One region of the Mesorhizobium sp. BE184 genome, then DNA from elsewhere that is predicted to be linked to it. Evidence: riboswitches for the same ligand, from Rfam matches in the RefSeq annotation. Region 1 holds a riboswitch; each other region holds the start of a gene.
What was found. Region 1 has a riboswitch for cobalamin ahead of J2X35_RS07955 (CbtB-domain containing protein). Riboswitches for the same ligand answer to the same signal wherever they lie in the genome.

Region 1 (7,473 bases):
CAGGCAGCCGCGACAAGGCTGTGGCGGGCAGGTCGAAAAGCGGATAGGAGTGCGGATTGATCCCGGTCGAGAGATCGACGAACGGTTCGGGGGCGTGCGGGAAAAGCGCCCGCGCCCGGCCCAGGCTTCCGCCGTGGTCGACCGCCGCCATCGCCTCTCCGTCCATCGCTCCGTCGCCCAGATCCATGTCGATCCTGATTGCCCTTCTCTCGCTGATCGCCGAACGGCTCGCAGGCTATCCCGCGCCGCTGTTCAATGCCATCGGCCATCCGGTGACATGGCTCGGCAGGCTGATAGCCTGTCTCGACCGCACGCTCAACCGCGCCACCGACACCGACCCGGCGCGCCGCATCTGGGGCATCGCCGCCCTCCTCGTCATTGTGCTCCTGCCGGCGTCAATCGCCTACGGCATCGAGGCCTTGCTCCTGAAAATTCCGTTCGGCTTCATCGCCGTCGCCCTGCTCGGCAGTTCGCTGCTGTCGCAGCGCAGCCTCGCCCAGCACGTCAAGGCCGTCGCCGATGCGCTGGACAGCGGCGGACTGCCTGAGGGGCGCAAGGCCGTGTCGATGATCGTCGGCCGCGATCCGGAAAAGCTCGATGAATCCGCCGTCGGTCGCGCCGCCATCGAAAGCCTCGCCGAGAACTTCTCCGACGGCATCGTCGCGCCCGCCTTCTGGCTCGGCGTCGGCGGCCTCGCCGGAGGGGTTGGCTACAAGGCGGCGAACACGGCGGATTCCATGATCGGCCATCGCACGCCCCGCCATCAAGCTTTTGGCTGGGCGGCGGCGCGCTTTGACGACCTCGTCAACCTGCCCGCCTCGCGCCTGACCGGCCTGCTGATCGTCGCCGCTTCCTTTCTCGTCCGGGATGCCGATCCGGCCGCCGCCTGGCGCGCCATGTGGCGGGACGCGCGGCATCACCGCTCGCCCAATGCCGGCTGGCCGGAAGCCGCCATGGCCGGCGCCCTCGGCCTCGCACTGGCCGGCCCGCGCAGCTATGGCGGCGTACTGGTCGAGGGGAGCTATATGGGCGAAGGCGGGCGGGCCGAAGTGAAGAGCAGCGATATCCGCCGCGCGCTGCGGCTCTATTGGGTAGCGGATACGCTGCTGATCGGGCTGTTTGGGGTGCTCTATTCGATACCCGTCCTTCTATGATCCAGTGCGTCCTTCGAGGCTCGCCCCAACATCCAAATCGCGCCTAGAACTCGATCCCCTGCTGCGCTTTCACGCCGGCGGCGAAATGGTGCTTGGTCGCGCCCATCTCAGTCACCAGATCAGCCGCCTCGACAAGCGCCGGCTTGGCATTGCGGCCAGTGACGACCACGTGCAGGCCTTCGCGCCTCGCATTCAACGCCGAAACCACCGCATCCACATCGAGATAATCGTAGCGCAACGCAATGTTGAGCTCGTCGAGCACCACGAGACTGATCGATGGATCGGCGATCAGGTCCAGCGCCTTGGCCCATGCCGCCTGCGCAGCCGCCACGTCGCGCTCTTTATCCTGCGTCTCCCAGGTAAACCCCTCGCCCATCGTATGCCACACGACCCGGTCGCCGAAAGCGGCGAAGGCATCCTTCTCACCGGTATGCCAGGCGCCCTTGATGAACTGCACGACGCCGACGCGCCGTCCATAGCCCAGCATCCGCAGCGCCAGCCCGAACGCGGCGGTGGTCTTGCCCTTGCCTGGCCCGGTGTTGACGATGAGCAGTCCCTTCTCGATGGTTTTCGATGCGACCTCGGCGTCCTGCACCGCCTTGCGCTTGGCCATCTTGGCGCGGTGCTTTTCGGTATCGGCGTCGTTGGCCATGTCATTTCACCTTCAGCGGCAGCCCGGCCACCATCATAACGACGGTGCCGGCCACGGCCGCGATCTGCTGGTTCAGCCGGCCGGCCTCGTCCCGAAAACGCCGTGCCAGCGCATTGTCGGGCACGATGCCCAGACCGACCTCGTTCGACACCACCGCCCACGGCCCGCGCGGACGCGACAGCACATCCGTCAGCCGCCGGCATTCGGCTGTGAGGTCGTGTTCTGCCAGCATATGATTGGTCAGCCACAGGGTCAGGCAGTCGATCAGCACAGGACGGCCGTCTGGAATCGCATTGATCGCTTCCACGAGATCGAGCGGCGCATCCACCGTCTCCCAGCCCTCGCATCGCCGCGCGCGATGCATGGCGATGCGTTCGCGCATCTCCCCGTCATAGGCTTGCGCCGTCGCAATGTAGGTCCAGGGCGCGGCGCAGGCCGTCACCAGTTGTTCGGCGTGCGCGCTCTTGCCGGAGCGCGCACCGCCAAGCACGAAGGTCAGGCTCGTGCCGTCAGGCAAAGCTGTCGCGCAATCTCGCCGCCTCGCCGGAGAACCAGCCGCGAAGACCGCCGACAACCGCTCCCAAAAGCAGCCAGAACACCAGGTTCGTCACCGTCACGGCGACCACGAACTGGTGGTGCAGCCCTTCCGGTATCGGCGATTCGAAACTGTCGGGCTGCGGCGCGCCGACGATATGCGGCGCCACGATCAGCGCCACCGCAAGCAAGGTCAGCGGTAGCGACTTGCGGAACGCGATCAGCCACAGGCCTGCGCCCGTCGCGACCGCCGTCGCCACCCACCAGACCTGGCGGGCGTCGAGGTCGGCCGCCGGCATCGCCGGAAGTTCGGGCGGCAAGCCGAGACCGGGCGCCAGCGTGAACACGCCGAATCCGGCGAGACCCCAGAACACGCCCTGACGCCAGCTTGCGATGCCGCCTGCGAATTCCGATATGGCAACCAGCACGAGCGCGAAACCGATGCCGGTGACGACGTTCGCCAGCACGTTGTAGAGGAAGCGTTCGGCCCCATCGGCTGGCGCCCAGCCCTCCTCTTCCTCAGCCGGCACAGCTTGCTGCGTGGCCGGTGCAGCGGGCGCTGCAGTCTCGGCGCTGGCGGCGCCGTGGTCGTGTCCGCCACCGGCGGTTTCATAGACTTCCGCCTGGAGAATCAGCGGAACGGTTGCATAGGCCTGCATGCAGGCGAGCGCGATTCCGGCCACAAGCCCGGCGATCGCCGCGACGAAGACGACGTTACGAAACAATGTCATGATGTCAGTTTCCCGTCAGTGGCAGGGAAAAGCCATGGAGTGGCGGTTGTCATGCGCGGCATTGTGCACGGCCTCGATATGCGAGAAGCCGACAAAGCCGAGAATGAACACGCCGAGAAGGGCAGCCATAGCGAGCTGCATGTAACGGGATTGCGCCGAAACCGATGCGCCGAGAGAAGCCGAAGCCGTCGTCATTTCATTGTCCTTTCCCCCTCCACCCGAGGGGTTGTTGAGCCATTTTCGTGTCGCCGGCAGGTCTCCTGGCTTGCGGATCAGCGCCCTCCTCCGCCTTCCCGGGTGTGACCCCAGTGGTTTTCGGAGAGGACTACCGCACACAGTTGCGGGGGCAGCCACGGCTTGGGGCTCGCGCCTTTACCGTATTCCCTCTCGGTTCCTTGCGGAAACCGACGACACGCAGACTATACGGAGAAACGCACGGCGCGGCAAACCAAATTACGGCGGCCTTCATGCGGCCTACAGGGATTTCGGCAGGTGCCGCCACGCAATCGCCGCGCAGAGCAGCATCAGGCAACCGAGCGCGGCGAACACCGAGCCGAGGCCGAAAAACGCCAGCAACACCGAATAGACCAGCGGCGGCGTCAGTTCGGAAAAGTCGAGATAGGTCCGGTAGACGGCCGCCATCTGAGGCCGTTCATAGGAACGCACCGCCCGCAGGAACACTGTCGAGCCGACGGCGTCGATGGCGACGGTGAACACCGCGCCGCCCAGAAGCAACGCGCCGGTGACGAGCGGTGCGGCCTGGCCGACCGCGCCGGCGAGGTACAACAGGATCGCCATACCCAGGAAAGACAGCGAAATGATGCGCCGCGCGCCGAAACGCTTGCCCGCCCGCCCCCAGAAGATCGCCAGGAACAAAAGCGCGTTGCCGGCCGAAACCAGCAGGCCTCCGGCGAGCTTGCCCTGCCCGGTGACGACCATCAAAAGCGGCCCGTAGACGAAGAACGTCGTCCAGAAGCACGAGCGCCCGAACGCGACGACCCAGGCCAGCCGCAGCCTCGGCTGGGCGATGAAGCGGCCGATATTGGCAAGCGGGTTGACCGGCCGGCTCCTGCCGGCGGCGATCATGGTGTTGTCGCTCATCCGGTAGAACCAGAACAGCGCCAGAAGCAGCATCGAGAAGATGGCGACGACACCATGCGCGGCGAAGATGCCGTAGTGGGTATAGAGGACGATGCCGAGCGTCGGGCCGCAGGTCCAGGCGAAGGTCGACAGCGCCATGCGCAGCGATTCGGCCTGCATCAGATCGGTCTTGCGGATATGGTCCATGATGTAGAGGTTGAGCGTGATCGACAGCGCGCTCGCACCCATGACGCGGCACAGCATGCCGAACAACTGGCCTGGCAGGATATTCACCGCCATCGACAGCGACCCGATCGCCAGCAGGCAGGCACCGGCCGTATAGACCCAGCGGCGCGCGAAGCGGCGGATAAATGTCGGCATGAACAGTGTCGCCGAAAGGCCCAGCAGCGAGACGACGGTGTAGAGGATCGACACCTTCTGTTCGCTGTGCAGAAGGTCGTAGGCCTGGATCGGGATGACGCTGGAAATCAGCGCGCGGGCGCAGGATTCCAGCGCATAGAGCGACGCGAAGGTGCGCGCGCCCGCCGGACGAACGGCCGGAAGCCAGATCGGGTGGCGGACATGGGTGGACATGACGTCTCCGCGCCAGAATCTTACCGGTAAATTGACGTTGCCGGCACCCGAGTCGGTAGCAGGAAACCGACATGCTTCCATCGAAAAGCGAAGCCGACCAAACGCTTCCCAGCGCTGGTCCAATGACCGGCGCTATTTGCACCCTGCAAGCGGCCCTGCGCAGTGCAAACGAAGCGCTGCGAACCGTCCCCACTCGTGTTAGTCATCGTCCAGAATGGATTCCCGGACCCTATGAGCGTGGCAAATACAGATCAGCATCGAAGCCAGGGCGGCCGCATCGTCGCCATCGACGTGGCGCGCGGATTGGCGCTGCTTGCCATGGCGAGCTACCACTTCACCTGGGACCTCGAATTCTTCGGCTATGCCGACCCAGGCCTGACCGCCTTTGGCGGCTGGAAGATCTATGCGCGCTGTATCGCCTCGAGCTTCCTGTTCCTCGTCGGCGTCAGCCTGTTCCTCGCGCATGGGCGACAGATTCGCTGGCAGGGCTTCTGGAAGCGTCTCGCCATGGTGGCGGTCGCCGCGCTCGCCATTTCGGCGGTGACGTGGTTCGCGACGCCCGGCAGCTTCATCTTCTTCGGTATCCTGCACCAGATCGCGCTGGCCAGCCTGCTTGGCCTTGCTTTCGTGCGGCTGCCCGGCTTGCTGACACTGGCGGTGGCCGCCGCCGTCATTGTCGCCCCGCTCTACCTGCGGTCGCCCGCTTTCGATCATCCCTGGCTCTGGTGGACGGGGCTTTCGACCGTCAAGCCGCGGTCGAACGATTTCGTACCGCTTTTCCCGTGGTTCGGCGCCGTGCTGATCGGCCTCGGCGCCGCCAAAGTCGCGGCAGGCCTCGGTTTCTTCGATTGGCTGAGGCGCTTCCAAGGCGGTGATCGCGTGAGCGGGCTGCTGGCATTGGCCGGCCAGCACAGCCTCGCCTTCTACCTCATCCACCAGCCTGTCCTGATCGCCTGCGTCTGGCTGTTCGCGCAGATCATGCCGCCGCATCAGGACACGCCGCAGGTCGGTTTCCAGAAATCGTGCCAGGCCGCCTGTGCGGAAACACGAGACACGCAATTCTGCGCCCGCTATTGTGGCTGCATGCTGGAAGCGATCGAGGGCGAAGGCAGCCTGGACCGCCTGTTCAACGGCGACCAGACGGCCGAGTTCCAGACGCATATCGGCGACCTGGCGGCTACCTGCACAGCCACCACCGACAGCGACGAGATCGGGGAGAAGTTGCAATGATTTCAGCCGAACCGCGACCGGCTCGTATCCCCTGGCCACCGCTGATCTATCTCATCGCCCTTGCGGCGGGCATCCTGCTCGGCATGTTCTATCCGGCCCCATGGCTGCGCGATTTTTCCGGCGACTATCTGCTCGGCTCGATCCTGTTCGGTTTCGGCTGGCTGCTGCTTTTCGCCGTCGCAGCGCTGTGGATCAGCGGCATACGCACCCTGATGAAAGCAAAAACCCCCGTCAATCCCAACGCAGCGCCCGAGCATCTGGTGACGGGCGGGGCCTTTGCCGTCAGCCGCAATCCGATCTATCTCGGCAACACGCTGCTGCTGATCGGCGTCGGGCTGATCGCCGGCAATCTGTGGATGATCGCGTTGGCCTTTGTCGCCGCTTTCACCACCGGCAGGCTGGCCATCGCAAAAGAAGAAAAGCTGCTGGCGGCGAAATTCGGCAAGCGCTACCGCGATTACGCCAAACGGGTTCGGCGCTGGATTTGAGGGCGGAAGCATTCCGCCCGCCGCCCCTTCCTTTCCTTATGGGAGAAGGTGGCCGAGCCAAGCGGAGCGAAGGCGAGGTCGAATGAAGGGTGCTAAGGCAGCGCCACGCCAAGCCCCGCACGTCCTCAGGTGTTGACGCCAAGCTCCGCCAACCGCTCCACGCAGGATTCTTCCGCCTGGTCGAGTTCGGCCAGCGTCTCTTCCAGATCGCGGCGCTTTTGCCGCAGATTTTCGCGCTTTTCCTCGATGCGCTTGATCATCAGCTTGAGCTGGCCGACCTCGCCGGGCGGCTCCCGATACATCTGGATGATTTCGCGTATCTCGTTGATCGAGAAACCGATCCGCTTGCCGCGCAGGATTTGCCGGATGAGATGCCGGTCCGACGGACGGAACAGCCGCGTGCGCCCGCGCCGCACCGGCTGGACCAGGCCTTCGTCTTCGTAGAAACGCAGCGTGCGCGTCGAGATGTCGAACTCACGCGTGAGTTCCGTGATCGAGTAATATTCGCGCATCGTTTCCCCGCACGGTTGAAATATTCGTGCTCTCACCGAACGCAAAGCTTTGACACGGCATTTACGTAAAAGTCAATTCGGTCCATTTGCGCTAACTGCCGGCGTTTATTTCGGCTCACCCGAAAATCACGAAACGCCGAACCACCAGGTCGCCAGGCCGAGGAATGCGAAGAAGCCGACGACATCGGTCACCGTCGTCACGAACACGGCGGAGGCCACCGCCGGATCGATATCGAAACGGTCGAGCGTCAAGGGAATGAGGATGCCGGCAAGGGCGGCGGCGAACATGTTGATGATCATCGCCGCGGCGATGATGCCGCCCAGATTGTAATCCTGGAACCACAGCCCTGCCACTATGCCGATCAGCACCGCGAAAATGGCGCCGTTGATGAAGCCGACGCCGACTTCGCGCCGGATGACCCGCCAGGAATTGTAGATGTCGAGATCCCTGGTCGCCAGCGCCCGCACCGTCACGGTCATCGTCTGCGAGCCGGCATT
Region 2 (7,473 bases), on a different contig from region 1:
ACGGTCGGCGGAGCGGCCGCGGTCCGGGGCGAGGGCGACGGTGATGTTGCCGAAGGTGGCGGCGCGGAAGAAGAATTTATCCTCGTCCTCGTGCAGGGAGCCCCATGCCGTCTCAACCCCGTCACGCGCCGCGTCGGGCAGTCCGGCAAAGTGCCCGGAATAATCCGCGACGGGCCATGACGCCGATCCTTGCTCAAGCAAATCCAGCAGCGCACGCGGCGATTGCGGAATCCCGTCAACCGCATAGCCCTGTTCCTTCAGGTCGTGCAGCATGGCGAGAACGGAGGTCGGGACGTCCAGGCCAACGGCGTAGCCGGTGCGGCCGGGTGCGCTCGGATAGTCCGGGATCAGGATTGCGATGCGGCGCTCGGCTCGAGGCGTATCCTGCAGCCGCGTCATGGCGGCGATACGCTCGGTCACCTGCTCGACGCGGTCGGGTTCCGGCTTGTTGGCGAAGGCGCGGAAGCCGAGCGCCGGGTCGATCTCGCTTTCGGCTTTGAAGGAGACTGCGCCGGCAAGGATGCGGCCGTCCAGTTCCGGCAGCACCACATGCATGGCGAGGTCCGCCGGCGCGAGTCCGCGCTGGTTGTTCTCCCAGGCATCGCGGCGGGTGGTGGCGACGATGATTTGGAAGACCGGCACGCCGGCGCGGTCGAAGAGTGTCTGTGAGCCGGGCTCGGCGCCGGATGCGAAGGCAGTAGCGGCGACGATGGCGGCAGGCTTCAGGTGGGCCAAGGCGGTCTCGACGAAGGCGAGCGAATCGGGGTCCTTGAGGCTGGACACGAAGATGGGAACCGGCGCGAGGCCTTTTCGGCGCAGCGCTTCGGTCAGCGCGTCGATGGGCGCGGCATCGGCGGCCAGCAGCATGGAGCGGTAGAAGAGGATGGGAATGAGGGGGGCCTCATTACCCTCTCCCTTGGGGGTAGGGTCGGCGCACAGCGCTGGGGTGGGGGAGTTCGACGGATCGATTGATCCACCCCCACCCGGACCTCCGGTCCGACCTCCCCACAAGGGGGAGGTAGAAGTGCCCAAGCCCGGCCAATAATATCCCGCTTTCGGCACCTCCACCGGGTCCGTCAGGTCGCTTTCGTAGCCGGCCAGCTTCGACAGATGGCGCACCAGCGCCTTCATATTGTCGGGGCCGCCCTGCCGGAAATAACCAAGCAGCGCGGTGAGTTCTTCCGGCGGCAGCGTCGATGCCTCGACGAGGCGTGGGTCCTCGCCACGGTCTTCGCCGGGCAGAAGCGCCAGCTTCACGCCGTGCTCCCGCGCGATCGCCCCCAGCCGGTCGCAGCCGTAGCGCCACCAGTCATAGCCGCCGAGGATTCGAACCAGGATCACCCTGGCGTGGCGGGCGACACTGTCGACCCAAAGGTCGACAGACATGGGATGACGCAGGTCGCGCAGAGCCGCGAGCCGCATCGGCGCAAGGTTTGCCGCGTCGGTTTTCCACGCCGCAGCCATGCCCGCCAGATCGCTGTCGGTGAAGGACAACGCCACGACATCGGCCGGCTTCTGCTTCAGATCGACCGGCTCGGCGATGTCGTCGAGCGAAGCGGATGTGGTGGTCAGGATGTGCATCAGCGCACTCTATCACCCCACCAGTATCTTCTCGATCGCCGGGCGGTTCAGGCCCTTCAAGCCGATCACCACGAGGCGTGAGCGGCGGTCGTCCTGCGGCGTCCAGGCGCGGTCGTAGTAATGATTGACGCGCGGCCCGACGGCCTGCACCAGCAGCCGCATCGGCTTGGCGTCGACGTCGACAAAACCCTTCACGCGCAGAACGTTCTCCTCTTCCGCCGCCTTCGAGACCCGCGCCGCCAGTTCGTCGGGGCTGGCGATGGAAGGCAGTTCGATGACGAAGGAATCGAAATCGTCGTGCTCATGGTCACCCATGCCGTCATGGTGGCTCTTGCGGTTCTCGATGTCATCCTCGACGGCGAGGCCGAGACCGAGCAGCACGGACGGATCGACCTTGCCGTGGGCGGTCGGCACGATCTTCACCGCGCGCGAAATGTGTTCGCCGATGACGGTGTTGGCGCGTGCCGAGCCGGCGGCGTCCATCAGGTCGCTTTTCGACAGGATGATGAGGTCGGCGCAGGCGACCTGGTCCTCGAACACTTCCTCGACCGGGTCGTCGTGATCGAGCGTGCCGTCCTGCGCCCGCTGAGCCGCCAGCGCATCCATGTTGGAGGCGACGCGGCCCTCCGCCAGCGCCGGCCCGTCGACCACGGCAACGACGCCATCGACGGTGACGCGGCTTTTGACGCTCGGCCACTGGAACGCCTGCACTAGCGGCTTCGGCAGGGCGAGGCCGGAGGTCTCGATCAGGATATGATCGACCCTGGGCGTGTGCGACAGGATCTGGTCGAGCGCCGGGACGAAATCGTCGGCCACCGTGCAGCAGATGCAGCCATTGGCCAGTTCGACGATGTTTTCCTCCGGGCAGGATTCGACGCCGCAGCCCTTGAGGATTTCGCCATCGACGCCGACATCGCCGAATTCGTTGACGATGAGGGCGAGGCGCTTGCCCTTGGCGTTTTCCAGAATGTGGCGGATGAGCGTGGTCTTGCCGGCGCCGAGGAAGCCGGTGACGACGGTGCAGGGAACGCGTGTGGCGGTCATGTCAGTCCTTCAGAAGGTCGAGGGGAGGGATGCGGGCGACGAGGCCGCGCTTCAGGGAATCGGGCCGCCCGCGCCACGGGATCAGCCCATCGGTGGAGGTGGCGAACAGCTTGGCACCGGCGATCAGGTCGGGGCCGCTGTCGGCGGCGAGGTCACCGAAGACATAGCTCCAGCAATCCTTGCGCAGGATGGCGGCTGAGAGCCGGCGCTTGCAGTTGCCGAGGCACTCGACCGTGCGGATGCGGATGTTGTCGTTGACGGCGGCGCGGCGGACGTCCTCGGCCAGAAGTGAACCGGCGCGGGGGTGCGCATCGGAGCCGGTCTCGTCGCGGCAGGTCGAGCAGACAAGTATGGTGACGTCGCGCAGAGAATCGACAACGGACATATCCGCGCCGTCATCCGGTAAAATGCCGTCCTGGTCCAAATCGTGCTCCTTGCCCGGGACACCCGCCGGACGGTCGGATTCTTCTTCCTTGCGACGGCAGGTCTCCTGGCTTGCGGGTCGTCGCCATGGTGCCGCCTTCCCGGGAAAATCCCAGTGGTTATCGGCCCTGGCTCGTCGCTCACAGTTGCGGGGACAGCCGCGGATTTGGGATTTCGCCCGCACCGCATTCCCTCTTAGCTCCTTCCCGTGGAGGAAGGAGACCGTTGCAGGGTCGATTTAGGCTGGCGGGGGGAGGGAAGTCAACGCGCGCTTGCGACATGCCTTGCCGGTCGCGGCGTGGTCTTATCGCGTCGGCAAGCCAAGCCTTTGCCATTCGCTGCGCGGGATCAGCCCGCCGATGCGGAAAGCAAAGGACTCCACTCTCGTGACATTCGCGTCGACTTCGCACCGATAGCTCAAGGCGCGCCATTGCCCGCCGACGCGGAAGGCGGCGCCGGGAACATCGAGGGTCGTGCCTTCCTTCAGCCGGAAGGACGGCAGAAGGTCAGGGAAATAGGGCGGTGAGGTCCTGTACAATTGCTCGCGCAGTTCGGTGACGCAGAGCGTACCGCCGCGAACGTCGCGCGGCACGCCGCGCATCGCGGTCGTCGCCACCGGATCATCAGTCGCCGAACGGGAATACAGTTTTTTGACGTCCTGAAGTTTCGGCGCCTTCCGGGGTTCGGCGATTTCAGCGGGTTTGGGTGTTGGCTTTTGTGTTGCCGTTTGTGGCAGCGATGGTGAAGCATCCTTTTCGACCGCGATGACAGCCGGCGGCTCGACCGGCTTTTCGTTTTGGCTCTCCGGCTTTTCGGGATTCTCCTGATCCGTCGCCTTCGTCGAGCTTTCTTCGGCGCTGTCACCCTCCAATGCCTTTCGCGGACCGGCATCCTTCTCGCCGAACTGGACGACGGGGTTGAGCCTGCGGATGGGCTGTTCCGGGGCTGGCGTCGGCGGTTCGACCTGCGCTTCCGGAGGCTTTTCGGGCTTCGGCGTCTCGGGCCTGGGTTTTTCAGGCTTAGGCTCAGGCTTTTTGGCAGGCGGCTCGGCCTTCGGCTCTTCCGGCGCTTTTTCCGGGGGCTTGGGCGGCGGCACCAGCTCGACCGCGACCGCCTGCTCGTCCTGCGGCTTCGGGAGTGATTTCGGCAATCCGAAAATCAGAAGCGCGACGATCGCCAGGTGCAGGACGCCGGAAGCCGGCAAGGCCAACCTCGATGTCCAGTGCTGATCCCGCATTTCATCCTTCATCATGACGGATGTGGAATGAAATGGTGGCAGCATCAAGCGCTTGCGGAATTTTGGGATGCACACAAGGCCACGGTCACCGCGATAGGCAGTCGCGATTGACAGGGATGCGCCCAAGACTTCAGGGTTCAACCCATGTTTTATGACCGTTCTGAACTCGAAAACGCATTCCGTGCGAAGGTCCGCCCGAAGTTTCTTTTCTTCTGGGGTCACCAACCATCAAAGGATGGTCGGATAACCGCTTCCTGTTTCAGCCAATGGTGGCCGGCACCCTTCACTGTGGAAGGCATGCGGTATCCCACAGCCGAACACTGGATGATGGCGAAGAAAGCGCTGCTTTTCGAGGATCGTGAAACCGCATCAAGGATACTGGAGGCCGGGAGTCCAAAACAGGCAAAGCAGCTTGGTCGGGAAGTGCGGGGCTTCGACGAAGAAAAGTGGGACGCCGCGAAGCGGCGCATCGTAGACGAAGGCAGCTTTCGCAAATTCGATCAGAATACCGCGCTCAAGGAGTTTCTGGTTTCTACCGGCGATGCCGTTCTGGTGGAGGCCAGTCCGGTCGATAGAATTTGGGGGACAGGCCTTTCGGCGGACGACAAACGTGCGGCAAATCCGCTTCTGTGGCGCGGTGAAAACCTGTTGGGCTTTGCACTCATGCAGGCCAGAGAAAGGCTTGCTGTCTGAGGCTAGGAGGATGGCTGATCCGCTGCAACGGCCTTAAGTGCAGCCCCCAGATCGCCTGCCGGAGTGATCTCCATCCGCTCCAGCCCGAGCCAGCCCTGCATCTGCTTCAGTTCCTGCAACAGTTCGGCGGCGGTTTCGGATGGCGCGTTCGGTTCGGCGTAGGCGGCATGGACGCGCAGGACGCTCGCAGGGCGGTCGGCCCGCAGGTCGACGCGGGCGACGATGCGCTCGTTGAGCAGGAAGGGCAGGACGTAGTAGCCGTACTGACGCTTGTCGGCCGGCGTGTAGATTTCGATTCGATAGCGGAACTCGAACAGGCTTTCTGTACGGCTGCGCTCGAACACCAGCGGGTCGAACGGCGCCAGCAGGGCGCGCGCCTCGACCTTGCGCGGTATGCGGGCGTCGCGGTGCAGATAGGCCGGCCTGTTCCAGCCCTTGACCGTCACCGGCAGCAGCTCGCCTTCCTCCACCAGTGAATCCAGGGCGGTTTTCGTGTCGGCGGGCGCAAGACGGAAATAATCGCGCAGGCAGGCATAAGTGGCGACGCCATGCGCCTTGGCCGAGATGCGCAGCAGTTCGCGGTGGGCGTCCTCCAGCGATGGCACCGGCATGTCGAGGATTGCCCGCGGCAGGACACGTTCGGGCAGGTCGTAGTAGCGCTCGAAGCCGCGGCGCGAATGGGTGGTGATGCGCCCGGCCCAGAAAAGCCATTCGAAGGCGGCCTTGGCATCGCTCCAGCCCCACCAGCCGCCCTTGCCCTTATGGCCTTCCATGGCGGAGGCGGGGATCGGGCCGCTCGCCTCGACTTCCCGGTAGACTTCTTCGATGAAGGCCACTTTATCCTCGGCCCAGCGGGCCAGCCCCTTGTAGATTTCGCCGGCATCGTTCGCCCGCGCCCGCTGCATTCGCCACTGCATCAGCGGCCATGTCTCAACCGGCAGCAGCGAGGCCTCATGCGCCCAGTATTCGAACAGGGTGCGCTTGCGGCCGACGGTCGCGCTGTCCAGCAGCGACTGGGGGTAGGGGCCAAGCCGCGAATAAAGCGGCATGTAGTGGGCGCGCACCACGGCGCTGACGGAATCGATCTGCAGGAGGCCGGTGCGCGACAACACGCGGTGAAGGTGCCTTCGCGTCGGATCAGCGGCAGGACGAGGATCCATGAACCCCTGTGCCGCAAGGGCGATGCGGCGGGCGGCGGCAAGGGAAAGCTTTTGCGTCATGAGCGCCTGTCTGCGTTGCGGCGGGCAGGCTGTTCCTGCCCGATTCCGGCCGATACTAGCAGGTCGATGGCGGCAGGAGTGTCAGGAAGAAAAGTGGAGTAAAATATGAAGGAAATCAAACAGGAGCCGATGGGACCAGTTTCGGCGGATATGCCGTCCAGCAGCTCATTTTGGCCAATGTTTGACTTGCACCGGCGGGATCGCTGCGCTAACCCTCGCCGCGTTACAGCCGGGTCCTTTTTTAAAACGGTTTAGCGGTCAACCTGTCACGCTTCCGCAATCGGGTCCGGTGCTATAAATCTGGTGGACAGGCCACCGTTGGAAAGTCGGAGCATGAACGCACTCCTCAGTTCGTACCTCCCCATCGTGATCTTCATAGGGGTCGCGCTGGTGGTGGGTCTTGCGCTGTTGACGGCACCGTTCCTGGTCGCCTACCGCAACCCCGACCCGGAAAAGCTGTCCGCCTACGAATGCGGTTTCAACTCGTTCGATGACGCCCGCATGAAGTTCGACATCCGCTTCTACCTGGTGTCGATCCTGTTCATCATCTTCGACCTCGAGGTCGCTTTTCTGTTTCCGTGGGCGGTCTCGTTCAGCAAGATCGGCATGCTGGGTTTCTGGTCGATGATGGTGTTTCTGGGCGTCCTGACCATCGGCTTCGCCTATGAATGGAAAAAGGGAGCGCTGGAATGGGATTGAACGACGCTCCGTTGGCTTCGGGCGGCACGCTCGTCGCGCCGCGCCCGAAGGGGATCATCGATCCGAACACCGGCAAGCCGGTGGGCGCGAACGATCCGTTCTTCCTCGAAATCAACAATGAGCTGGCCGACAAGGGCTTTCTCGTCACCTCGACCGACGCACTGGTCAACTGGGCGCGCTCGGGCTCGCTGATGTTCATGACCTTCGGCCTGGCGTGCTGCGCGGTGGAAATGATCCACACCTCCATGCCGCGCTACGATTCGGAGCGGTTCGGCGTCGCGCCGCGCGCGTCGCCGCGCCAGTCCGACATCATGATCGTCGCCGGCACGCTGACCAACAAGATGGCGCCGGCGCTGCGCAAGGTCTACGACCAGATGCCGGAGCCGCGCTACGTCATCTCGATGGGTTCGTGCGCCAATGGCGGCGGCTACTATCACTATTCCTATTCGGTGGTGCGCGGCTGCGACCGCATCGTGCCGGTCGACATCTACGTGCCCGGCTGCCCGCCGAGCGCCGAGGCGCTGCTTTACGGCATCCTGCTTCTGCAAAAGAAGATCCGCCGCACCGGCACGATCG
Region 3 (7,473 bases), 1.3 Mb from region 1:
GCTGCAAAAAGGTGGAATAGATCGTGGCGAAGGGCTTGTAGCCCTCGGTGGCGAGGCCTGCCGCGAAGGTGACGGCATGCTGCTCGGCGATGCCGACATCGAAAGTCCGTTCGGGAAAGGCATCGCCGAACAGGTCGAGGCCGGTGCCGGAAGGCATGGCGGCGGTGACGGCGACGATTTTCTCGTCCTCGCGCGCTTCCTGGATCAGGCTTTCGGCGAACACCCTGGTGTAGCTCGGCGCATTGGCGGGCGCCTTGGCCTGCGCGCCGGTGACGACGTCGAATTTGTTGACGCCATGGTATTTGTCGGCGGCCGCTTCGGCGGGCGCATAGCCTTTGCCCTTCTGCGTCACGATATGGATCAGCACCGGGCCGTCGCCATTGTCGCGGACATTCTTGAGGACAGGAACCAGATGCTCGAGATTGTGACCATCGATGGGGCCGATATGGTAGAAGCCCAGCTCCTCGAACATGGTGCCGCCGGTGACATAGCCGCGCGCGTGCTCGACAGCGCGCTTGATGGCCCGGTCGGCGCGCTTGCCGAGATAAGCGGTCAGCTTCTTGCCGAAATCGCGCAGCCCGAGATAGGCGCGGCCGGAGGCGAGACGCGCCAGATAGGCGCTCATCGCGCCGGTGGGCGGCGCAATCGACATGTCGTTGTCGTTGAGGATGACGATCAGCCGCGCGTCGAGAGCGCCGGCATTGTTCATCGCCTCGTAGGCCATGCCGGCTGACATGGCGCCGTCGCCGATGACCGCGATGACGTTGTTCTTGCCGCCCGACAGGTCGCGCGCCACGGCCATGCCGAGGCCGGCGGAGATGGAGGTCGACGAGTGCGCCGCGCCGAACGGATCGTATTCGCTCTCGGCGCGCTTGGTGAAGCCGGAAAGGCCGCCCTCCTGCCGCAAGGTGCGGATGCGGTCGCGGCGGCCGGTCAGGATCTTGTGCGGATAGGCCTGATGGCCGACGTCCCAGATCAGCCGGTCGTCGGGCGTGTTGAAGACGTAGTGCAGCGCCACCGTCAGTTCGACGACGCCGAGGCCCGCGCCGAGATGGCCTCCCGTGTGGGAGACCGCATCGATCAGTTCCGCCCGCAATTCGGCCGCAAGCTGCGGCAGATCGCTCTCATCAAGCGATCGCAGGTCGGCAGGAATGCGGACCTTGTCGAGAAGCGGCGTTTCAGGTTTCGGGCTCAATTCAATATGCCTGTGCTACCCATGCGAAATAGGACGGCTGGCCGGCAAAGTAAATGCGCGGCGGTGACGCGGCTCAGCTTTCGGGCAGCGGGATGAACTCTTCCTCGTCGCCCGGAACGATGTCGAAACGGCCGGTTTTCCACTCATTCTTGGCCTGTTCGATGCGCTCCTTCGAAGAGGACACGAAATTCCACCAGATGTAGCGCTTCGAACCGAGAGACGCGCCACCGAAGAGCATGAAATGCGCGCCCGATTGCGACGAAACGACGATCTCGTCGCCGGGACGGAAGACAAGCAGCCGCTCGGCGGGGAAAACATCCCCGGAAATCGACACCTCGCCTTCCAGCGTATAGATGGCGCGCTCCTCGGCATCGGCCGGTATCTGAACGCGGGCGCCGGGCGAGAGCCGCATATCGGCATAGAGCGTTTCGGAAGCAGCGCGCACCGGCGATTTCAACCCGCCGAACTCTCCAATGACGACACGGCCCCTGACGCCCTCGGCGTCGAACTCGGGCAGCGTGGCGCTGGCGGTATTCTCGAAGACGGGAGCGACCTCTTCCTTGCCGTCCGGCAAGGCCAGCCACGTCTGCAGGCCCGAAACCGACATCGGCGCGCAGCGCAGTTCCTCCGGGGTGCGTTCGGAATGCACGATGCCGCGGCCGGCGGTCATCAAATTCACGTCGCCGGGTTCGATGACCATTTCGGTGCCGAGCGAATCGCGGTGCCTGATCTTGCCGTCGAACAGATAGGTGACGGTGGACAGGCCGATATGCGGGTGCGGGCGCACGTCCAGCGCCTGCCCGGCGCGCAGGATGGCAGGCCCCATGCGGTCGAAGAAAATGAACGGGCCGACAAGCCTGCGGCGCGCCGTCGGCAGCGCACGGCGGACCTGGAAACCGTCAATGTCGCGCGCGTTGGGGATGACCATCAGTTCGATCTGGTCGCTGGCAAACGCATCGCCCGCATGCGGGTCGTTTCCGGGGAAGAAGCTCATGGCCGATCAGGAATCCTCGAAGACGATCTTGGGAAAGCGCTGCGCCGACTTCGCCCGCGCCCTGGCGGCGACTTCCTCGCGGTCGCGGGGGTGCTGCGTCGTCTCCAGGGAATCCAGCAGTTGGCGGGCCGACGCGGCAACCGCATCGACAGCCCGGTCGAAAACATCCTGGTTTTTCTTCGATGGATGCGTGGTTCCGCTCAACTTGCGCACGAATTGAAGCGCGGCGTCGCGAACCTCATCGTCCGTCGCCGGCGGATCGAAATTGAACAGCGTCCTGATGTTGCGGCACATCGCTGAACCTCCTTCGGTCTTTGCTATTCCGCGTCCAGGGGCTCGGTTCCAACCGGCCGGCCTTCGCGTGAGAGGCGTATTTTCTCAACCTTGTCCTCGGCGGACTTCAGCAGGCGGTCGCAATGCGCCTTCAGCGCCTCGCCACGCTCATAGATGCGGATCGACTGGTCGAGCGGCACGTCGCCGCGCTCCAGATCATCGACGATCTTCTCCAGCGCATCGAGCGCCTGCTCGAAACTCATCGCCTTGACATCCTCGTTCGGCTCGTCGGCCATTTCCTATCCTTTCATGAGACGCCCGACATGGGCCGCAACGGAGAACGCCAGCCCCTGCAGATCATAACCGCCTTCCAGCAGGCTGACGAGGCGGTTGGATGAATGGCGGGCAGCGCGTTCCATCAATTGCCCGGTGGCCCAGTCGAAATCGTCTTCGGTGAGATTGATCTCAGCCAGCGGGTCGCGGTGGTGCGCGTCGAAGCCGGCCGAAATGATGATGAGATCGGGGCAGAAGGCGTCCAGCGACGGCAGCACGCGCGACAGCAGGGCGTCACGGAACTGCTCGCTGCCGGTTTGCGGCGCCAGCGGTGCGTTGACGATATTGCCGGCGCCGGTCTCGGTCTTGGCCCCGGTGCCCGGATAGAGCGGCATCTGGTGGGTCGAGCAGTACAGAACCGTAGGATCGTCCCAGAAGATATCCTGCGTGCCGTTGCCGTGGTGGACATCCCAATCGACGATCGCCACCCGCTCGGCGCCGTGTTTCGCCTGCGCGTGGCGGGCGGCAATGGCGGCGTGATTGAACAGGCAAAAGCCCATGGCCGTGGTTTTCTCGGCATGGTGGCCGGGAGGCCGCGAAGCGACGAACACGTTGGCCGCCCTGCCCTCGAAGACGTCGTCCACCGCGGCATTGGCGGCACCGATTGCCGTCAGCGTCGCCTGCCAGCTTTTCGGGCTCGCCACAGTGTCGGCATCGAGGCTGGCCAGTCCGGCTTGCGGGATCGCGGCGCGCACGCTTTCGACGAACTGCTCCGGATGGACGCGCAGGATCGACTGTTCGTCGCCCATCGGGGCTTCGACCCGGTCAAGCGCGGCGAAACCTTCCTCATCCAGCGCCCGGCTTATCGCACGAAGGCGGTCCGGCCGCTCCGGGTGGCCGGGCGGGGTGAGATGCTCCAGGTAGATGGGATGCGTGTAGAGACGGGTAACCATTGCCCTAACATAGAGCGCCGAAACCGGCCCCGCCATGCAAACGCGCAATTCGGCTGGGGAAAGTCGCGCGTAAAAACCCGACGCGGCCCTGTTCACGCAAAGCAGCGGCAGCTATCCTCGTTTCGCTGCCAGGTGCCCGCCGCAAGGCGGGAGAATCGGGAACACGGTTGAAATCCGTGGCGTGCCCAGCGCTGTAAGGGGGACCATTCCGGTCAATGCCACTGCCTTTCAGGCGGGAAGGCGCCGGAGCGGGATGAACCCAAGCCAGAAGACCGGCCCGGCAGACATGGTCCCCCGCATGGACGGGCGGGGCGACTTGCTGCCGATCGCGAGGGGACAAGCGATGTTCGCCACTCATACTCCCGTTAATGCCGTCGACGCCGCCGCCAGACCCGCTTTCGACGACGCGGATCGCGAGGCCGTCTATCGGGCGATTTTCACCCGCCGCGATGTTCGCTCCGATTTCACGGATGAGCCTGTCGACGATCCGACCCTGGCGCGGATCCTCAACGCGGCGCATCACGCGCCTTCCGTCGGCTTCATGCAGCCATGGAATTTCATCGTCATCCGCGACCGGGCCATGCGCGAGCAGGTCCGCGACCTGTTCCTGAAGGCACGCGGCGAAGAAGCCGCGCACATCGCCGGGGACAGGCAGGCGCTTTACCGGAAGTTGCGGCTTGAGGGGATTTGCGAGAGCGCGCTCAACCTCTGCGTCACCTGCGATCGCGAGCGCGCACGGGATTCGCCGCTCGGGCGCTGGCACAATCCCGAGATGGACGTGTTCAGCACAGTCTGCGCGGTGCAGAATTTGTGGCTGTCGGCGCGCACTGAGGGCATCGGCGTCGGCTGGGTGAGCATTCTCGACACAACGGCGCTAAAATCGCTGCTGTCGATCCCGAACCATGTCGTTCCGGTGGCTTATCTTTGCGTCGGTCGGGTGCCGGAATTCGCTCCTCGGCCTGAGCTGGAAACCAAGGGCTGGCGAAGCCGCCTGTCGCCATCCCAACTCGTCATGAGCGAACGTTTTGGCGGTGAAGGCGAAGGCCAACTCAAGGTGGCAATCGACAAGCTGACCCGGTAATCGCGCATTAAAGATCAGATGATTTCCGTGCTGGTGATGCGCAGCCCGAAACCTTCCAGCCCGACGAAATGCCGCTCGCGGGAGGCGAGAAGGTTGATCGAGGAAATGCCGAGGTCCTTCAGTATCTGGGCGCCAAGGCCGATCTCACGCCATTCGTTTTCACGGCGGCGGGCTTCGTCATGGTCCTCGCGTTCGCCGGCGACCGGCCGGTTCCTGTCCTGGTGGGCGACGCCGACCGAGCCTTCGCGCAGATAGACGATGACGCCACGCTTGCGCTCGCCCATGGAACGCACGATCTCGTCGAGCTTGTGCGTGGTGCCGAAGACGTCGGCGACGACATTCTCCGAATGCAGCCGCACCGGCACGTCCTCGCCGTCGCGGATGTCGCCGAAGACGATGGCGACGTGGTCCATGACGTCCCATGGCAGCGTGTAGGTGAAGACCTTGGCCGGGCCGCCCAGCGTCTCGATATCGAAACAGGCGACGCGCTCGACCAGCGTTTCCTGGCGCTGGCGGTAGGCGATAAGATCGGCCACCGAGACCTGCTTCAGCCCGTGCTCCTCGGCGAAAGCGGCGACTTGCGGGCCGCGCTTGACGGTGCCGTCATCATTGACCAGTTCGGATATGACGCCGACCGGCGGCAGGCCGGCCAGCTTGCACAGATCGACAGCCGCTTCCGTATGGCCCGAGCGCATCAGCACGCCGCCTTCGCGCGCGATCAGCGGGAAAATATGGCCGGGGCGCACGAAATCCGCGCCGCCGACATTGCCGTTGGCCAGGTTGCGGACGGTCAGCGTGCGGTCCTCGGCGGAGATGCCGGTCGTGGTGCCATGTTTGAAATCCACGGACACGGTGAAAGCCGTGGTGTGGGCGGAATCATTGTCCGCCACCATCGGCGCGAGGTTCAGCCGCCTTGCGTCTTCCTTCAACATCGGCGTGCAGACGATGCCGGATGTATGGCGCACGATGAAGGCCATCTTTTCCGGCGTGCAGTGAACGGCGGCGACGATCAGATCGCCCTCGTTCTCGCGCCCGTCGTCGTCCATCACCACGACGATCTCGCCGCGCTCGAACGCGCGCACGGCTTCGACGATCTTCTTCTGGTCGTAAGGCATCAGAGCGGCAGTCGGCAGTCGGCAGTCGGCAGTCGGAACATGATTGATCTTTTGCTCACTCTTGGTCCTCCAGCCTGACTTTCCGTTGAGCCGGGAAATCGACTGCCGATTGCCGATTGCCGACTGCCTCGTTCCCCACCTGTCCCCGATGCCGCAGATAATGATCAGCGATGGCGCAGGCGACCATCGCCTCGCCGATCGGCACGGCGCGGATGCCGACGCAGGGGTCGTGGCGGCCCTTGGTCATGACATCCACGTCCTTGCCGTCCTTGTCGATCGACTTGCGCGGCGTCAGGATCGACGAGGTCGGCTTGACGGCGAAGCGCGCGATCACCGGCTGGCCGGTGGAAATGCCGCCGAGGATGCCGCCGGCATGATTGGACAGGAAGACCGGCTTGCCGTCGTTGCCCATGCGCATCTCGTCGGCGTTCTGCTCGCCGGTGATGCGGGCGGCCTCGAACCCGTTGCCGATCTCGACGCCCTTGACCGCGTTGATCGACATCAGGCCGGAGGCGATGTCCTGGTCGAGCTTGGCATAGATCGGCGCGCCCAGCCCCGCCGGCACGCCTTCCGCGACAATCTCGATCACCGCTCCGACCGACGAGCCGGCCTTGCGAATGCCGTCGAGATAGTCGGCGAAGACCCGGACAGACTTCGCATCCGGCGTGAAGAACGGGTTTTCCGCGTCCTCGACGAAATTCCAGTTCCAGTTGGCGCGATCGATCGATTTCTCGCCCATCGAGATCAGCGCCCCGCGCACGACAAGTCCCGGCACGACCTTGCGCGCCAATGCACCCGCCGCCACCCGCGCCGCCGTCTCGCGCGCCGAGGAACGGCCGCCGCCGCGATGGTCGCGGATGCCGTATTTCGTCTCATAGGTGTAGTCGGCATGACCCGGACGGAACTGGCGGGCGATTTCGCCATAGTCTTTCGAGCGCTGATCGACATTCTCGATCAGCATGGAAACCGGCGTTCCGGTGGTGATCATGGTCTCGCCGTCATCGTCCGTGACGAAGCCGGACAGGACCTTCACCTCATCCGGCTCGCGCCGCTGGGTGACGAAGCGCGATTGGCCGGGCCGGCGCCGGTCCAGCTCGGCCTGGATATCGGCGCGCGTGAAGCGGATGCCGGGCGGGCAGCCGTCGACGACGCAGCCAAGGGCCGGGCCGTGGCTCTCGCCCCAGGTGGTCACGCGAAACAGGTGGCCGAAGGTGTTGTGAGACATTGGTTCAAGCGCCCCGCCGGCAGCCGGCCGGTTTACCAACGCCTTCTATTTGCGTTTCCCGCGAGGGTCAATTTGTCATACACATGATAGCCGGTTGTGATCTGCCGGATTAAGTTTTGACACATTCTGTTGGTTTCTGATCTGCTCCGTTCATCGCCAAATTGTCCTTTCGCTCCACGCGAAGGAAATAAAAACAAGAGGGCTTTCATGCGTATGCTGATTGGCGCGGTTGCCGCCACGTTTTTGCTTTCGACCGCCGCCTTCGCCGGCCAGACCGAGGGCCATATCCAGAAGATCGACAAGGAAAACCTGACGCTGACGCTGGACGACGGCAAGACCTACAAGATGAATCCCGAGATGGATG

Region 2: it holds a riboswitch for cobalamin, as region 1 does, so the genes downstream of both, J2X35_RS19460 (DUF1636 family protein) here and J2X35_RS07955 (CbtB-domain containing protein) in region 1, are expected to answer to the same signal.
Region 3: it holds a riboswitch for cobalamin, as region 1 does, so the genes downstream of both, bluB (5,6-dimethylbenzimidazole synthase) here and J2X35_RS07955 (CbtB-domain containing protein) in region 1, are expected to answer to the same signal.

The regions. Positions count from the first base shown of each region.
Region 1 covers NZ_JAVDVU010000001.1:1,625,490-1,632,962, forward strand. Annotated here, with positions in the region: gene cobD (threonine-phosphate decarboxylase CobD) at 1-187, opposite strand, end outside; gene cbiB (adenosylcobinamide-phosphate synthase CbiB) at 186-1,154, shown strand; gene cobO (cob(I)yrinic acid a,c-diamide adenosyltransferase) at 1,198-1,806, opposite strand; gene cobU (bifunctional adenosylcobinamide kinase/adenosylcobinamide-phosphate guanylyltransferase) at 1,808-2,323, opposite strand; gene J2X35_RS07950 (CbtA family protein) at 2,316-3,071, opposite strand; gene J2X35_RS07955 (CbtB-domain containing protein) at 3,087-3,266, opposite strand; cobalamin riboswitch at 3,304-3,495, opposite strand; gene J2X35_RS07960 (MFS transporter) at 3,546-4,745, opposite strand; gene J2X35_RS07965 (DUF1624 domain-containing protein) at 4,977-5,975, shown strand; gene J2X35_RS07970 (isoprenylcysteine carboxylmethyltransferase family protein) at 5,972-6,463, shown strand; gene J2X35_RS07975 (MerR family DNA-binding transcriptional regulator) at 6,589-6,975, opposite strand; gene mgtE (magnesium transporter) at 7,102-7,473, opposite strand, start outside.
Region 2 covers NZ_JAVDVU010000004.1:293,716-301,188, forward strand. Annotated here, with positions in the region: gene cobN (cobaltochelatase subunit CobN) at 1-1,581, opposite strand, end outside; gene cobW (cobalamin biosynthesis protein CobW) at 1,594-2,625, opposite strand; gene J2X35_RS19460 (DUF1636 family protein) at 2,627-3,010, opposite strand; cobalamin riboswitch at 3,088-3,290, opposite strand; gene J2X35_RS19465 (DUF930 domain-containing protein) at 3,353-4,285, opposite strand; gene J2X35_RS19470 (NADAR family protein) at 4,430-4,978, shown strand; gene J2X35_RS19475 (winged helix-turn-helix domain-containing protein) at 4,981-6,198, opposite strand; gene J2X35_RS19480 (NADH-quinone oxidoreductase subunit A) at 6,532-6,897, shown strand; gene J2X35_RS19485 (NADH-quinone oxidoreductase subunit B family protein) at 6,888-7,473, shown strand, end outside.
Region 3 covers NZ_JAVDVU010000001.1:286,581-294,053, reverse strand. Annotated here, with positions in the region: gene dxs (1-deoxy-D-xylulose-5-phosphate synthase) at 1-1,195, opposite strand, end outside; gene J2X35_RS01400 (pirin family protein) at 1,269-2,189, opposite strand; gene J2X35_RS01395 (DUF2277 domain-containing protein) at 2,196-2,483, opposite strand; gene J2X35_RS01390 (exodeoxyribonuclease VII small subunit) at 2,507-2,758, opposite strand; gene J2X35_RS01385 (histone deacetylase family protein) at 2,762-3,688, opposite strand; cobalamin riboswitch at 3,802-3,984, shown strand; gene bluB (5,6-dimethylbenzimidazole synthase) at 4,032-4,769, shown strand; gene ribB (3,4-dihydroxy-2-butanone-4-phosphate synthase) at 4,784-5,884, opposite strand; gene aroC (chorismate synthase) at 5,940-7,109, opposite strand; gene J2X35_RS01365 (DUF1344 domain-containing protein) at 7,317-7,473, shown strand, end outside.